Regions from separate parts of the Bradyrhizobium sp. SZCCHNR1002 genome, predicted to be linked through region 1. Evidence: predicted binding sites of a transcription regulator. Region 1 holds the regulator's gene; each other region holds the start of a gene.

Region 1 (5,827 bases):
ATTACGGCGATCATCACGCGCTGAAGAACATCAACCTGACGCTGGGCACCAACCGCGTCACGGCGTTCATCGGTCCGTCCGGCTGCGGCAAGTCCACCCTGCTGCGCATCTTCAACCGGATGTACGACCTCTATCCGGGCCAGCGCGCCACTGGCCAGCTGATGCTCGACAACACCAACATTCTCGATCCCAAGCTCGACCTCAATCTGCTGCGCGCGCGGGTCGGCATGGTGTTCCAGAAGCCGACGCCGTTCCCGATGACGATCTACGAGAACATCGCCTTCGGCATCCGGCTCTATGAGAAGATCTCGAAGTCCGAGATGGACGACCGCGTCGAGAAGGCGCTGCGCGGCGGCGCGCTGTGGAACGAGGTCAAGGACAAGCTCAACGCCTCCGGCCTGTCGCTGTCCGGCGGCCAGCAGCAGCGCTTGTGCATCGCCCGCACAGTCGCCGTCCGGCCCGAGGTGATCCTGTTCGACGAGCCGTGCTCGGCGCTCGACCCGATCTCGACCGCCAAGGTCGAGGAGCTGATCCAGGAGCTCGCGGAGAACTATACGATCGCGATCGTGACCCATAACATGCAGCAGGCGGCGCGCGTCTCCGACAAGACCGCCTTCATGTATCTCGGCGAGCTGATCGAGTTCGACGAGACCAGCAAGATCTTCACCTCGCCGAGCGATCGGCGGACCCAGGACTACATCACCGGCCGGTTCGGCTGACGCCGACAGCATTCTTCAGGAGATCAACATGGCCAGTGAACATACCGCCAAGGCGTTCGACAGCGATCTGCAGGATCTCACCCGGCTGGTGTCGGAGATGGGCGGCCTCGCCGAGCGGCTGATCGTCGATTCCGTCGACGCGCTGGTGCGGCGCGACGTGGCGCTCGGCCAGAAGGTGGTCGCCGCCGACGCCGAGGTCGACAAGCTGCAGCGCATCATCGAGGAGCGCGCGGTGCTGACGATCGCCCGCCGCCAGCCGATGGCCGTCGATCTGCGCGAGATCGTCGGCGCCATGCGCGTCGCCACCGATCTGGAGCGGATCGGTGACCTCGCCAAGAACATCGGCAAGCGCGTCGCCGCGCTGGAGAGCGACTTCCATCCGCTCAAGCTGATCCGCGGCCTGGAGCACATGACCGACTTGGTGCAGTCGCAGGTCAAGACGGTGCTGGATGCCTATGCCGCGCATGATTTGCCGGCGGCGATGACGGTCTGGAAGGGCGACGAGGAGGTCGATGCGATCTGCACCTCGCTGTTCCGCGAGCTCCTCACTTATATGATGGAGGACCCGCGCAACATCTCGTTCTGCATCCACCTGATGTTCTGCGCCAAGAACATCGAGCGGATCGGCGACCACGCCACCAACATCGCTGAGACGGTTTTCTATATGATCGAGGGCCAGCAGATCATGGACAAGCGCCCGAAGGGCGACATGACCAGCTTCGCGACCACGATCCCCGGCAACTGAGAAAGACGATTTCGACATGGGCGCGCGAATTCTGGTGGTTGAGGACGAGGAGGCGCTGACGACGCTGCTGCGCTACAACCTCGAGGCCGAAGGCTACGAGGTCGAGACCGTGGCGCGCGGCGACGAGGCCGACACGCGGCTCAAGGAGCGCGTGCCCGATCTGGTCGTGCTCGACTGGATGCTGCCGGGCCTGTCCGGCATCGAGCTGTGCCGGCGGCTGCGGGCGCGGTCCGAGACCAAGCAGCTGCCGATCATCATGCTCACCGCCCGCGGCGAGGAGAGCGAGCGTGTGCGGGGGCTTGCGACCGGCGCCGACGACTACATCGTCAAGCCGTTCTCGGTGCCGGAGCTGCTGGCGCGCGTGAAGGGCCTGCTGCGGCGGGCGAGCCCGGAGCGGCTCGCGACCGTGCTGTCCTATGGCGACATCGAGCTCGACCGCGAGAAGCGCCGCGTCGCGCGCTCGGGCCGGCCGATCGACCTCGGCCCGACCGAATACCGTCTGCTCGAATTCTTCCTCGAGCATCCCGGCCGCGTGTTCAGCCGCGAGCAGTTGCTCGACAGCGTCTGGGGCCGCGACATCTATATCGACGAGCGCACCGTCGACGTGCACATCGGCCGTCTGCGCAAGCTGCTCAATCCGGGTCGCGAGCAGGATCCGATCCGCACCGTGCGCGGCGCGGGCTATGCGCTGGACGATCGGTTCGCCAAGAGCGAGCAGGCATAAGGAGCGGCAGATGTGAGGGACGTGCAGGTGTGAGAGGCGAGCAGGCCGGATTAAGGACACCGCGGTCCGCTTTCCGCCACGCCGCCGCCGTCTTGATCGAGTGTGCTGAGCGGCCCGTGTTTTGGTTCCAGCGGACGCCCTTGCTCAAGACGATCATCACAAGTCTTGCCGTGCTGCTCGGCAGCCTGGCCGGTGCACCGGCCGCCGAGCTCGAAGACGCCGTCGCCGCCGCCGGAAACGGCCAGCATGACGTTGCGCTGCGCCGCCTGCTGCCGCTCGCCGCCAAGGGCGATGCGCGGGCGCAGTTCGACGTCGGCTTCATGCACGCCTTCGGCTGGGGCCAGCCGCGCAATGCGGCCGAGGCGCTGGCATGGTATCGCAAGGCGGCGGACCAGGGCCTCGCCGTCGCCCAGCACTATCTCGGCATCGCCTACGTCAACGGCGAGGGTGTCGCGAGCAACTACGGCGAAGCCGGCCGCTGGTTCAGCCGCGCTGCAGCCCAAGGCTTCGCCCAGTCGCAATACATGCTCGGTCTGATGATGCTCGACGGCCGCGGCGTGAGCCAGGACCTCGTGCAGGGCTATGCCTGGCTGGTGATGGCCGGCCGCAACGGCGTGCGCTCGGCCGGCCGCGACGTGCAGCGGGTCAAGCTGACCGAGGCGCAGCGTGTCCAGGCGCAGGCGATGATCGCGAGCTGGAAGCCCAGATTCGAATCGACGGATGCCGGGGTGGCCAACCCGCGTCCCGAGCAGTTGCTCGGACTCGACCGGCACATCGGCGAGGTCGTGGACCCGACCTCCTGGCCTGCCTCGTCGATCGGCGTCGTCACCGTGGCGCAGTATTCGACCGGCGGCTGGTGTACCGGCACTCTGATCGCGCCGCGCGTCGTGCTCACCGCCGCGCATTGCGTGTTCAACGGGCTCGCGCAGGTCAATCCCGGCAACGTCCGCTTCCTGGCCGGCATGAACAGGGGCACGCCGGCCGCCTCATCGATCGCCGAACGGCTGATCGTCGCGCCCGAGTTCGTTCCGACCCAGCACGACCGATGGTCGCTCGACCGCTCCCCGGCCGATTGGGCGCTGATCATCCTGAAGGACGCGCTGCCGTCGAAGCCGGTGGCGGTGAGGGCGCTGAGCCGTGAGGAGCTGGTCGCCGCAACCAGGGCCGGCACCATCTCCGAGATCGGCTATGGCCAGGAGCGGCGCTATTCGCCGACCGGCCAGCGCAATTGCAGCGCGGGGATGACCAAGGACGCCAAGCTGCTGACCGTGCATTGCCTGGCCAATTTTGGCTATTCGGGCTCGCCGATCATGGCCGAGATCGGCGGCGAGCCGGCCGTGGTCGGCATCTTCTCGGCGTTCCACGAGGAGACCCGGCTAATGTTCGCCGCGCCGGCAAGCCACTTCGAGGCGACCGTGCGGCGCGAGATCGCCGCGCAGAGCGCCTCGGCGCGGTGAGGGGAGAACGGCGGAGGCGGCAGCCACTGGTCAAGGTTTGTGCGTGACCGGATAGCGGGTTGCCAAGGGAGGGGGGCTGGTCTGGGAAGCACTGTCCCGCACGGCTGGATTCGAGATGATTCTCGCTGGTGGACACTGCTCTTGCCGAATGGCGCGGGTCTTGCTCTCCTAGTGAGTATGACAATTTTTCCGATTGATCATCCTCACCCCGCCCGCCGGATCCCAGCCTGGTTCACGGGGGCGGGTGGCTCGACCGTCGCGCTGCTCGCCGGCCTCGTTCTGGCCAACGCGCTTGCCTGGGCGTGGGCCTTCGCGCTCTACGCCGACCGGCCCGCGATCGTCGGCACGGCGCTGCTGGCCTGGCTGCTCGGCCTCAGGCACGCGGTCGACGCGGACCACATTGCCGCCATCGACAACGTCGTGCGCAAGCTTGTTCAGGATGGCGACAAGCCGCGCGCTGCAGGACTCTACTTCGCCCTCGGCCATTCGAGCGTCGTGGTGATCGCGACCATCGTGGTGAGCCTCGTTGCCGGCGCTGACCTGTTGAGCGAGCAGAGTACGATCCGGGCAATCGGCGGAACGATCGGAACGTCGGTCTCGGCAGGCTTTCTGCTGCTGATCGCGGTCGTCAATCTGGTGCTGTTCGTGAAGCTCTGGCGCCGCGCGGCCCAGCCGAACGCCGGCGGCGCCGGAGGTGGCATCCTGATTCGCCTGTTGCGACCCGTGCTTCGCATCGTCTCCCGCGCCTGGCACATGTACCCGCTCGGCTTCCTGTTCGGGCTTGGCTTCGACACTGCCAGCGAAATCGGCCTGTTGAGCCTGTCGGCGACCGAGGCGGCGCGCGGCGCGAGCCTCGCTCATGTGCTGGTGTTCCCGGTGTTGTTCGCGGCGGCGATGGCCACCGTCGATACCGCCGACAGCATGCTGATGACGGACGCCTATCGCTGGGCGCTGACCGATCCGGCCCGCAAGCGGCGCTATAATCTGGTGATCACGGGCGCGTCCGTTGCAATCGCGCTGGTGATCGGCGGCGTGGAGACCGTCACGCTGCTGGCGCCGCGGCTCGGGCTGGGGGCGATCGAGGTCGGCGACAGTCTCGGCGATCTCGGGATCGCTGCCATCGGTCTGTTCGGACTGATCTGGGCGGGATCCGCGTTGGTCAGCCGCCACCGGCGCGGTTCCGGGGGCGCCTCGGGCGACGCGCTTGCCACCGTTCGCGTCGCGGCGCTAAATCCGACGGTGATGCCAAGCGGAGCGCACGGCGCAGGATAGGGCAGACCTCACGATGGCCGGCTCGGAGGCAATGACAAGGATGCTGTGGCTGCAGGGCGCAAGCTGCGGCGGCTGCACGATGTCGATCCTGGAGAGCGGCGCGTCAGGCTGGTTCGACGAGTTGCGTCAGTCCGGTATCGATCTGATCTGGCATCCTTCCGTCAGCGAGCAGACCGGCGACGAAGTCGTCGAATTGCTGGATGCCATCCGGGACGGCCGTGAGCGGCTCGATCTGCTGGTCCTCGAGGGCTCGGTCGCACGCGGGCCTGATCTGACGGGCCGCTTCAACATGCTCGCCGGTACCAGCCGCTCGATCTATCACTGGCTGCTCGATCTGGCGCCGCTGGCCGACTACGTCGTCGCCGTCGGCAGCTGTGCGGCCTATGGCGGCATTCCCGCCGCCGGCATCAATCCGACGGACGCGGTCGGACTGCAGTTCGAGAGCAGCGACATCGGCGGCGCGCTGGGCGCCGGCTTCCGTTCCAGGCGCGGGCTGCCCGTCATCAACGTTGCCGGATGTGCGCCGCATCCGGGCTGGATCATGGAGAGCTTGCTGGCGCTCACCTCGGGCGATCTCACGGCAGATGGCCTCGACGCAGTCGGTCGGCCGACCTTCATCGCCAATCACCTCGCCCATCACGGCTGCTCGCGCAACGAGTTCTACGAGTTCAAGGCGAGCGCGGAAGTGATGTCGGAGCGCGGCTGCTTGATGGAGCATCTCGGCTGCCGCGCGACGCAGGCGGTCGGGGACTGCAATCAGCGCTCCTGGAACGGCGGCGGCTCCTGCACCAAGGGCGGCTATGCCTGCATCGCCTGCACGTCGCCCGGATTCGAGAGCGCGCAGAACTATCTGCAGACGGCCAAGCTCGCCGGCATCCCGGTCGGCCTTCCGACCGACATGCCGAAGGCC
Region 2 (5,827 bases), on a different contig from region 1:
GGTCAGCGCGGAAGCGCTCAAGTCTTTCGCCGTGAGAACCGGACGTCCACGACGTCACCACAGGCATCACCGTCAGCATGGACATTCATGACCGCCCTGGCTGCATGGTCGCGATGCATCTGCCCTCTTGATGGGCAACGGCAATTGGTGTCTGTCGAGAAGGCCGGGGAGGAAACAGCGGCCGGGACAACCGGGCCGAATGCCGCGGCGCACGAACCGGGTCCAAAACCGCCGTATGACCGCCGCCGATCCCCCTGCGTCCGCCGCGCCTGCGCGCGCCTGGATCGCGAACCAACCCTACGTGCTGCTCAGCATCACCGCGCTGTGCTGGGCCGGTAACGCGGTCGTTGGCCGCCTCGCGGCCGGTCACATCCCACCGGTGACGCTGTCGTTCCTGCGCTGGTCGCTGGCGTTCCTTCTGATCTTGCCGCTGGCCAGGAAGCAGTTGCGGCAAGACTGGCCGGCGATCCGGTCCAAGCTGGGCATCATGATCGCGCTGTCGGTGACCGGCATCGGCGCGTTCAACACGCTGCAATACTGGTCGCTCGAATACACCCAGGCGCTCAACACGCTGCTGCTGCAATCCGGCGGCCCGCTGATCGTCGCGATGTGGTCGATGCTGCTGCTGCGCGTGCACCTGACGCTGGCGCAGGCGATCGGCATCGTGCTGTCGCTCGCAGGCGTGCTGCTGATCCTGACGCGCGGCCACCCTACCGCGCTCGCCGACATCAGCTTCAACAAGGGTGACCTGATCTTCCTGGTCGCGATGGCGGTGTTCGGCTTCTACTCGGTGCTGACGATCAAGCGGCCTCAGATCCACGGTCTGTCGATGGTCGCTTTCACCTTCGGCTGCGGCGCAGCCAGCCTGATCCCGCTGTTGATCTGGGAACTCAACGCCCGCCCGGTGATGGCGTTCGATGCCCAGAACCTGCTGTCGCTGCTCTACGTGGCGATCTTCCCCTCGACCATCGCCTATCTCTGCTTCAACCGCGGCGTGCTCCTGATCGGCGCCAACCGCGCCGCACCGTTCTTCCACGTCGTGCCGGTGTTCGGCTCGATCATGGCGTTCGTGTTCCTCGGCGAGCAGCCTCAGATCTTCCACGTCATCGGCTTTGCCCTGGTGCTGAGCGGCGTCTACGTGGCCTCGCGCAAGCAGGCGACATGAGGCGCGGATCACTGAACGAGAGCGCCTGCATGGCACCAATTCGCGACGGCGCATTGCGTTGAGCCGGGATTTGGCCCACCCTCCCGGCTTCTCCCGTCAGAGCATCCCGCCTCCCTTGCCCGCCGACGACCTCAAGCCATCCTCGCCGTTCGCCTGGCTCAACAACCAGCCCTATCTGCTGCTGACGCTGGCGTCGCTGTTCTGGGCCGGCAACATCGTGCTGGCACGCTACGTCGCCGGCCACGTGCCGCCGTTGACCTTGTCCTGTATCCGCTGGATCGGCACCTTCCTGATGCTATGGCCCTTCGCGCGGGCGCATCTCGCGCATGATTGGCGGATCTTGCTGGCAAACTGGCGGCTGGTGCTGGTCCTGGCGCTGACCGGTTTCGCCATCAACAACGCGCTGTCCTATTGGGCCATGCAGTACACCCAGGCGCTCAACGGGCTGCTGATCCAGTCCTCGGCCCCGCTGTTCGTGGCGCTCTGGGCGCTGGTGCTGTTCGGCGTGAGACTGACGGCGGCGCAGTTCGCCGGCATTGCGATCTCCTTGACCGGTGTGCTCGTGATCCTGCTGCGCGGCGACCTCGGCGCATTGGCCGCCATTCAGTTCAACCGCGGCGACCTGATGTTCGCCGGGGCGCTGCTGGTGTTCGGGATCTATTCCGCCGTCATGACGCGGCGGCCGGCCGTGCACCAGCTGTCGCTGATCTCAGCCTGCACCGCCTTGGGCGCGCTGTTGCTGCTGCCGCTGGCCGCCTGGGAATACGCCTCCGGCTTCGTGCTGCAGCTCGATCTGCTGTCGGTCCTGACGCTCGGCTATGTCGTGGTGTTCGCCTCGACGCTGGCCTATCTGTTCTTCAATCGCGGCATCGGCCTGATCGGGCCCAACCGCGCCGCGCCTTTCTTGCACCTCGTGCCGCTGTTCGGCTCGGTGCTGGCCATCCTCCTGCTCGGCGAGGAGCTGAAGCCGTTCCACCTGATCGGCTACGCGCTGGTCATCGCCGGCGTGATCATCGCGTCGCGCGTGCCGCTCCGGAGGCCGCAGGCGGCGCCCAAATCGTGAGCGTGCGGCAAGAGGCCCCAGGACAGCGAGCCCTCATCATCTGGGTGTCATCGAAGTGTCAGCCTAGCGTCAGGCGTCCTGTCCACAACGCGCATGGTTCAAGCTCGCAGGAGGCTTCCCATGCACCGATATCTACTGACCACCGTTGCGGTCCTCGCTCTCGGCGTCGGCGCGGCGCGCGCGCAAGGCGAAGGTGAATTCCCCGTGACGCTGGCGGGGCACGCCGTGATACCAGCCGAATCCTTCATCGACGCCCCAGCCGATGCCCCCGATGATCTCAAGACGTCCGGCAAATACACCACTGGCAAGCGCGTCGACGCCATCGGCAGCGTGATGGGCAAGTCCTACGAGCGCCCGACTGGCGTCTCGCTGCCGTTCAAGGGCCAGCCGCAGCAGGGCCACTCCGGCATCAAGAAGATGGCGGACGGCAGCTTCTGGGTCCTCACCGACAACGGCATGGGCTCGCGCTACAACTCACCGGATTCGATGCTCTATCTGAACCGCTACAAGATCGACTGGGCCAGCGGCAAGGTCGAGCGACTGGAGACGATCTTCCTGCACGATCCGGACAAGAAGGTGCCGTTCCGCATCGTCCATGAGAACACCGCCAAGCGCTATCTGAGCGGCTCCGATTTCGACATCGAGGGTTTCCAGATCATCGGCAACGCCATCTGGATCGGTGACGAATTCGGTCCCTACGTCATCAAGGCCGACAAGAGCGGAAAGGTGCTCGCGGTGTTCGAGACGGTCGCCGACGGCAAGCCTGTGCGCTCGCCCGACCACTGGGCGGTGCAATCGCCTGGGGCACCCGGTGCGAGCTACACCAACGTCAATCTGCGCCGCTCGAAGGGCTATGAAGGCTTCGCGTCGTCCATCGACGGCAAGTTCATCTACGGCCTGCTCGAAGGTCCGCTGTGGGATGCCGAGAAGAAGGATTGGGAGAAGGTCGACGGCAAGGAAGCCTCGCGCATCCTCGAGTTCGACGTCGCCGCAGAGAAGTTCACCGGCCGCTACTGGCAATATGTGTTCGAGCAGAACGGCAACGCCATCGGCGACTTCAACATGATCGATCCGGCCCAGGGGCTGATCATCGAGCGCGACAATGGCGAGGGCACCGGCGACAAGGCCTGCGCGCAGGGCACCCGCGGCGACAACTGCTTTCCGGACCTCGCCAAGTTCAAGCGCGTCTACAAGATCGAGCTGTCCGATGCCAATGTCGGCAAGCCGGTCCGCAAGATCGCCTACATCGATCTGATGAAGATCAAGGACCCGGACAACAAGGCACGCAAGCCGCTCAACGACGGCGTGCTCACCTTCCCGTTCTTCACGATCGAGAATGTCGACAAGGTCGACGAGACCCACATCATCGTCGGCAACGACAACAACCTGCCGTTCTCGTCCAGCCGCAATCCCAACAAGGCCGACGACAACGAGTTCGTGCTGCTCGAAGTCGGCGACTTCCTCAAGGCCAAGTAGCCGGCTTTCGGGCCTCACCGCGCCGGCGTTGCGACGCCGGCGCCAGCTCCGATCAGGCCGTCCGTACCTTTGCCATGAAGCCGTCGACGGCCTGCTGCAGCAGCCCGGACTGGCTGTCGAGCTCGCGCGCGCTCGCCAGCACCTCGGAGGCGGCCATACCGGTCGCTTCCGCGGCCTTGGTGACGCCCCCGATATGCGCGCTGATCTCGTTCGAGCCGGCGGCGACCGACTGGATGTTGCGCGCGATCTCGCGGGTCGCGTCGCCCTGCTGGGAGATCGAGGTCGAGATCGAGTTGGTGATCTCGCTCATCTGGGCGATGGTCTGGGTGATGCCGCCGATGGCGGCGACCGCATCCTGCGTCGAGGTCTGCATCGCGGCGACCTGCGCCGAGATCTCCTCGGTCGCCTTCGCCGTCTGGTTGGCCAGCGCCTTGACCTCGGAGGCGACGACGGCAAACCCCCTGCCGGATTCGCCGGCGCGGGCAGCTTCGATGGTCGCGTTCAGCGCCAGCAGATTGGTCTGCGCCGCGATCGAGTGGATCAGCTTGACGACCTCGCCGATCTTCTCGGCGCCGGTCGACAGCACCTGCACGGTGGCATTGGTGCGCTCGGCATCGCCGACCGCCTTGCTGGCGATCTCGCTGGAGCGTGCGACCTGACGGGAGATCTCGTTGACCGAGCTCGACAGCTCCTCGGCCGCGGACGCCACGGTGCCGACATTGTCGTTCGCGCTCTGCGTGGCGGCGCTGACCGTAGAGGCGCGTGAGCTCGCATCGCTCGCCGTCGACGTCATCGACTCCGCGGTGTGCTGCATGCCCTCCGCCGCCGAGGCCACCGAGCGGACGATGCCGTTGACGCTGCGCTCAAAGTCGGCCGCAAGATTTTGCATCGCGGCGCGCCGCTCCGTCTCGGCGCGCTGCTTGTTCGCGGCCTCCGCCTGCTCGAGCTCGCGCATCCGCACCGCATTGTCCTTGAAGATCTGGACCGTGGCCGCCATGCCGCCGATCTCGTCACCGCGGCCGACACCGGGGATCTCGCCGTCGAGCCGCCCGTCGGCGATCTCCCGCATGCGGACGCCGAGGCGATCCAGCGGCACGCTGATGCTGCGGCTGATCAGCCAGGCGATGCCGCCGGCGACGATCGCGATGCCGGCGCAGGCCATCCAAATCATCCATTTCAACGGCTGCATCTTGGCATCGAGATCGTCGACATAGACGCCGGTGCCGACGAACGTGTTCCAGCCGGGGATCATGACCGCATAGGAAATCTTCCGGGTCGGCTGCTCCTGGCCCGGACGCAGATATTCATAGTGCAGGGTCACGTCGCCGTTCTTGGCAACGCCGTCGCGCAGCTCGACGACCAGCTTGCGTCCGTTGAGCTCGAAATCGATGACGTTCTCGCCGCGCTGCTTCGGGTTTTGGGACAGGACCACGATCCCGTCCATCGTATAGGCGAACAGGTAGCCCGCCCCCTTGTCGAAGGTCATCGTCCGGCCGCGGTCGATGAACGCGTCGAGCGCCGCCTCCTTCGTCATCTTGCCGGCTTCGACCTCCTTGATGAGGCCGAGCGCCATGTTGCGCGCGGTCTCGACGATGGCCCTGCACTGCTCGATGCGGGCGTTGACCATCTCCCGATGCATCAGGTCGGCGGCGAAGCTACCGGCCGCGGCAAGCCCCAGGAGAGCGACACCGACCACGATGGCCAGCTTGGGGGCGATCTTCATATTGTTCAGCAGCACGCGACGAACTCCGCCCCATCGATGTCAACGATCTGTCAAGGTAACCTGCAGATCAAATGATCAGGCGATGGTTAGGGTTCGGTTGCGAATGCCCCCCGTATTAACCCGGATCAGCTCGGCACGGCGACATCCCCGGACGGGACCGGAGCGGAGGTCGGGCGCAACGGCGCGAACTCCTCGGCCGTCAGCGTCTCCTTGGCGATCAAGAGCGCGACGCCGCGCTCCAGATCCTGCCGATGGCCGTCGAGAATCGCCCGGGCGCGGGCACCGCCTTCGGCGATCAGGTCGCGGACAGCGAGATCAATTTCGCGACCGGTGTCCTCGGCCGCCGACACGATCTGGTCCTGCGGCTGCAGGAACGACACTTGCGGACGCGGCGCGTAGG
Region 3 (5,827 bases), on a different contig from region 1:
AAGACATGCGAGCCGAGAGCGGCGAGCGCCATCAGCAGAACGGCCGAGATGAAGCCAGTCTCGGAGTCCGTGAACGGCAATCCCTTGGTGTTCATGCCGAAGATGCCGGTCACCAGCGTCGGTGGCAACAGCAGCGCCGTCAGCACCGACAAGATCCGGAGGCTGTTGTTGGTCTGCTCCTCCATCTGCAGATGAAGCTCCTCCTGCAGCAGCCGGCTGCGGTCGCGCAGCTCGACGACCATATGATCGAGCGCGTCGAGCCGCTCGGCGAGATTGCGGGCGCGCAGCTGCAGCGCGGGCTTCGTGTCGGACGGCGCATTGCGGTCGAAGCGATGCAGCACGATGCGCAGCTCGGACAGATGCCGGTGCACTCTAACGCAGGTCCGGCGCAGGCGGCCGAGCGCGGGAAGCTGGTTGTCGCCCTCGTTCGACAGCAGCTTCTCCTCGATCTCGTCGAGCTGCTGCTCGAATCCGTCGACGATGTGTTCCATCGCCTCGGCGACATTTTCCACGATCCGCTCGAACAGTACGGCTGCGCTCGGCACACGCTGACCGGCTTCGAGCGACCGCCGCGTTACGTCCACCGCATGCAGGGCGTGATGACGTCCGCTGACCAAGAGACGCTCGGTCATGACGAAGCGCAGCCGCCCCGCCTCCTCCGTCGAACCGCCGATGTCGCGCGCGAGATCGGCGATCACGCCATGCACGCAGTCCTCGGTGCCATGCAACTGCTGAAAGCTGTCCTTCGACAGCAGCAAGGCGCGCGCGGCCGGCGGCAGCTCGGAATTGCTGAGCCAATGCACGGCGCGCGCATCGGCCAGATTGAAGTGCAGCCAATACCAGCCGTCGTGATCGAGATGAAACGGCTGGTCGTTGGCGAGCGGCTGGGGCGTGCCGTCCGCGGTGAAGCGGAAGGCCCACACCAGCCCCTCGAGGGGCGGCGCCGTCACGGCTGCAAGCGTCGCCCTGTCCGCGCGCATCTTCAGAAGATCCGGCTGAAGATCACGTAGAGCGAGCCCGACAGCAGGATCGCCGCCGGCAAGGTCAGCACCCAGGCCATCAGCAGGTTGCGGACGGTCGCCATCTGCAGGCCGGAGCCGTTGGCCGCCATGGTACCGGCGACGCCCGATGACAGCACGTGGGTGGTCGACACCGGCAGGCCGAACACGTCCGCCGCGCCGATCGTCGCGGCGGCGACGAGCTCGGCCGAGGCACCTTGTGCGTAAGTCAGATGCGACTTGCCGATCTTCTCGCCGACCGTGACCACGATGCGCTTCCAGCCGATCATGGTGCCCAGGCCCAGCGCGATCGCCACCGCGATCTTCACCCAGGTCGGGATGAACTTGGTCGCGCCGTCGAGCGAGGCCTTGTAGGCGTTCAGGGTCGCGATCTCGTCCTTGTTGAGGTCATTCTCCTTGTCCTTCATCAGGAAGCGGATCGCCTCAGAGGCCAGGTACATGTCGTTGCGGGTGTTGCCGACCGCTTCCGCCGGCACCTTGTTCAGCGAGCCGTAGGTCCGCACCTGGTCGCCGACATCCTTCACCAGCACGGCGAGCGAGGGATAGGTGCCCTCGTTGATCTTGCGCTGAGAGACGTAGAGCGTGACGGCAGGGCGCGGATCACCGATCACGTTGTAGCCGGCGGCCTTGGCGGCGATCACCTTGGAGGCCGCCTGCGACGTCTCCTGGAATTTGGCGATCTGCGACTCCGGCAGCGTGCGGTTCAGCGCGTAGGCGGTCGGCACCGTACCGATCAGGATCAGCATGATCAGGCCCATGCCCTTCTGGCCGTCGTTCGACCCATGTGCGAAGGACACACCGGTGCAGGTCAGGATCAAGAGGCCACGAATCCACCACGGCGGAGCCTTGACGCCTTCCGGCGCGGCGTAGAGAGCCGGGTTGCGGACCAGGAATTTGAGAATGTAGAGCAGCGCGGCGGCACAGAGGAAGCCGACGAGCGGCGACAGCAGCAGCGCGTAGCCGATCTCGGTCGCCTTGCTCCAGTCCACGCCGGAGGTGCCGTCGCGGCCGCGCAGCAGCGCGTTGGCAACGCCGACGCCGATGATCGAGCCGATCAGCGTGTGCGACGACGACGCCGGCAGGCCGAAATACCAGGTGCCGAGATTCCAGACGATGGCGGCGATCAAGAGCGCAAATACCATGGCGAAGCCGGCGCTGGAGCCGACCTGCAGGATCAGCTCGACCGGCAGCAGCGAGACGATGCCGAAGGCGACCGCGCCGCTCGAGAGCAGCACGCCGAGGAAATTGAAGAAACCGGACCACATCACGGCGAATTCGGCCGGCAGCGAATGGGTGTAGATCACGGTCGCGACCGCATTGGCGGTGTCGTGGAAGCCGTTGACGAACTCGAATCCGAGCGCGATCAGGAGGGCCACGAACAGCAGCATGTAAGGCAGGTAGGTGGTCACCTTCATGCCGGTAGCGTCGACGTCGACATAGATGCTGTAGGCGACGAACATCAGTCCGGCGGCAAGAATGCCGAGGAAGAGGATCATCGTCAGCGGGTTGAAGCCCTTGTCGAGATTTGGCAGTCCGGCCGGCTGAATTGGCCGCTCGTCGCCGACGGCTTGGTTGACTGTGATTTCGGCCATGTGGCTCCCCGTTACCCCATACTTGGGAAGCCCGATTGTGGAGCGCGGATTTAAAGCGCAGATGACACACGGTCGCACCGCGATCGGAACGCTTGACGGACGACGCAGTCAATCAGCCGTCACGCTTGGATCGTATAGCCAGAGCTAGCCGTATCACGCCGCCGCTCCGTCCATCAAAAGACGCAGCAGACGTGCCGACAGACGCCGTCGAGTGATGCGACTTTCGGCAACGGAGCGCGAAATGACACCGACCATACGCAACAAGACCTGGGCGGAGCTCAAGGTCGGCGACACCGCGTCCATCGAGCGCAAATGCGCGATTCAGGACCTGGTCCTGTTTGCCCATGTTTCGGGCAATACCAACCCGCTGGTGCTGCCGGACGGGAGCACCAATCATGGCACGAAAGATGTCGTGGCACCCTCGATGTGGGTCGGATCGCTGATCTCGGCGGTGCTCGGCAACGTCATGCCCGGCACTGGTACTTTGTATCGCTCGCAATCACTCGAATTCAGGAAGCGCGTGCATGTCGGCGACCGCCTGCGCATCACTGTGACCTGCTGTGAGAAGCGCGAGCAGCCCATCGCGGTGTTTCGCGCCGACATCACCGACCAGGCCGGCGACCTCGTCTGCGCGGGGCTTGCCGAGGTCGACGCACCGATGATCGCGATCGAGAGGCCCGTGCGCGAGCTGCCGGCGCTGATCGTCGACCATGCCGATCATTTCGCCAAGCTGATCGACCTCGCCGCGCAATTGCCGCCGCTCAAGACCGTCATCGTCTGCCCGGAAGATCACAACTCGCTGGCTGGCGCCCTGCTCTCGTCCGAACGCGGCCTGATCCATCCGGTGCTGATCGGCGATCCCGATCGCATCTCCGCGGCGGCGCGCGCGATCGAGGCCGACATCAGCGGCTGGGTGCTGGTGCCCGAGACCGATCATCGTGCCGCCGCCGCCCGCGCCGTCGCGATGGTGCTGGCGAGCGAAGCCGGCGCAGTGATGAAGGGCGCGATCCATTCGGACGAGTTGCTCGCAGCGGTCGTGAAGAAGGATGGCGGACTGCGGACCACGAGCCGGATCAGTCATGTGTTCGCGCTCGACGTACCCACCCTCGACGAGATCCTGTTCATCTCCGACGCCGCGATCAACATCGCGCCGGATCTGCTGGCCAAGGTCGACATCATCCAGAATGCGATCGATGTCGCACGCGCCTGCGGGCTCGACCGTCCCCGGGTCGGCGTGCTTTCAGCAGTAGAGACCATCAATCCGAACATCCCCTCGACCCTGGACGCCGCGGTGCTGTCGAAGATGGCCGAACGCGGCCAGATCAAGGGCGGCATCGTCGATGGCCCGCTGGCCATGGACAATGCGATCGACATGGAAGCCGCGAAGACCAAGGGCATCGCCTCGCTGGTCGCCGGGCACGCCAATGTGCTGATCGTGCCGAACCTCGAGGCCGGCAACATGCTGGCCAAGGAGCTCACCTTCATCGCGCGCGCCGAAGCCGCGGGTCTGGTGGTCGGCGCACGCGTGCCGGTCATGCTGACCAGCCGCGCCGACAATGACCGCGCCCGGCTCGCCTCCTGCGCGCTGGCGCAGCTCTACCATCACTGGCGCCGCGAGGGCCGCGCCTTCACCGGCGCTGCGCAGGCGATGGCGGCGGAGTAGCCGATGACCGATGTCATTCTCACCGTCAACGCCGGCTCGTCCTCGATCAAGTTCGCAGCCTATGAGATCGGCGCCGGCGCGCTGCGCGCGGTCGCCAGAGGCCATATCGACGATATCGGTGACGACACGACGTTCGAGGCCGGCCCGGCCGGCGGGCCCGCCGAGATGCAGCCGATCGATGCGCCCAGGGGCACGGTCGATCACGGCGCTGCACTCCTTCTGGCGATCGACTGGCTGCGGCAACACGAACAGGGTTGTCACGTCGTCGCGATCGGCCACCGCGTCGTGCATGGCGGGCCCGACCATGCCGAGCCGGTCGTGATCGACGCCGACACGCTGCAACGCCTGCGGCAATTCGTGCCGCTGGCGCCGCTGCACCAGCCGCACAATCTCGCTGGCGTCGCAGCGGCGCTGCAGGCTTTTCCCGACGCGGCGCAGGTCGCCTGCTTCGACACGGCCTTCCACCGCCAGCACCCGTTCATCGCCGATACCTTCGGACTGCCGCGATGGCTCTACGACGAGGGTGTGCGCCGCTACGGCTTTCACGGCCTGTCCTACGAATATGTCTCGCGGCGGCTGCGCAGCGTTGCGCCTGACCTCGCGTCGGGACGCGTCATCATCGCCCATCTCGGCAACGGCGCCTCGGTCTGCGCGCTGCGCGATGGCCGCTCGATCGCCTCGACCATGGGATTCACCGCGCTCGACGGCCTGCCGATGGGCACACGCTGCGGCCAGCTCGATCCCGGCGTCGTGCTCTATCTGCTCACCGAGAAGGGCATGAGCGCCGACGAGATCACCCACATGCTCTATCACAATTCCGGGCTGCGGGGCCTGTCGGGTCTCTCCAACGACATGCGCGAGCTGGAGGCGTCCGACGCGCCAGAGGCGCGCGAGGCGATCGACTACTTCGTTGCGCGGGTCCGTCGCGAGATCGCCGGGCTCGCCGCCACCATCGGCGGCGTCGACGCCATCGTGTTCGCCGGCGGCATCGGCGAGCATGCCTGGCACGTGCGCGAGCAGATCCTCGGCGACATGGCCTGGCTTGGCATCGCGCTGGACCGCGAGGCCAATGCGGGCAACGCGCAAACCGTGAGCCAGCCCGGCTCCCGAGTGGCCGTGCTCGTCATTCCGACCGATGAAGACCGCATGATCGCCGAGCACACCGCCGAGATCCTGGGCCTGATGCAAGCCCCCGCGGACTCGATGACGCTCACGCGCCTGACCGCCTGACCAGAGGAAACATCGATGTCGTCGCCCTACAGCCCCGCCACCGCGCTTGCCCGCTCCTTCGGCGCGGCCGGCATCACGACGACGCAGACGCGGCGCGTCTCGCAGAGCTTCAGCCGGCACCTGGAGAAGTTCGCCCGCGAGCATGGCAAGCGGGTGCAGGATTTGATCAGCGAGGGCGCGGGTCTCGCGCAATCGTTCAGCGGCGCGGCACAGGGCAAGCTGCTCGACCATGTCAGGGACTATTGGATCGACGCCGGCCAGCGGATGGCCCTGACGCTAGACGTGCTGCGCGAGCGCGCCGACAACGATGCCCAGCACGAGGC

What was found. Region 1 encodes PhoB, which activates phosphate uptake and scavenging genes when phosphate is short. Its sites were predicted from a motif close to TGTCATNNANCTGTCAT; they were not measured.
Region 2: the regulator PhoB is predicted to act here: its motif matches at 2,274-2,290, upstream of QX108_RS25210 (esterase-like activity of phytase family protein).
Region 3: the regulator PhoB is predicted to act here: its motif matches at 2,718-2,734, upstream of QX108_RS01085 (inorganic phosphate transporter).

Annotation. Positions count from the first base shown of each region.
Region 1 is NZ_JAUHIS010000002.1:486,340-492,166, reverse strand. Features, by position in the region: gene pstB (phosphate ABC transporter ATP-binding protein PstB) at 1-719, shown strand, start outside; gene phoU (phosphate signaling complex protein PhoU) at 748-1,464, shown strand; gene phoB (phosphate regulon transcriptional regulator PhoB) at 1,481-2,188, shown strand; gene QX108_RS14670 (trypsin-like serine protease) at 2,329-3,645, shown strand; gene QX108_RS14665 (HoxN/HupN/NixA family nickel/cobalt transporter) at 3,823-4,917, shown strand; gene QX108_RS14660 (HupU protein) at 4,931-5,827, shown strand, end outside.
Region 2 is NZ_JAUHIS010000006.1:48,341-54,167, forward strand. Features, by position in the region: gene mgtA (magnesium-translocating P-type ATPase) at 1-91, shown strand, start outside; gene QX108_RS25200 (DMT family transporter) at 236-1,165, shown strand; gene QX108_RS25205 (DMT family transporter) at 1,281-2,228, shown strand; gene QX108_RS25210 (esterase-like activity of phytase family protein) at 2,349-3,704, shown strand; gene QX108_RS25215 (methyl-accepting chemotaxis protein) at 3,757-5,442, opposite strand; gene ftsH (ATP-dependent zinc metalloprotease FtsH) at 5,553-5,827, opposite strand, start outside.
Region 3 is NZ_JAUHIS010000001.1:236,563-242,389, reverse strand. Features, by position in the region: gene QX108_RS01090 (transporter) at 1-980, opposite strand, end outside; gene QX108_RS01085 (inorganic phosphate transporter) at 983-2,611, opposite strand; gene QX108_RS01080 (bifunctional enoyl-CoA hydratase/phosphate acetyltransferase) at 2,853-4,274, shown strand; gene QX108_RS01075 (acetate/propionate family kinase) at 4,278-5,504, shown strand; gene QX108_RS01070 (DUF3141 domain-containing protein) at 5,520-5,827, shown strand, end outside.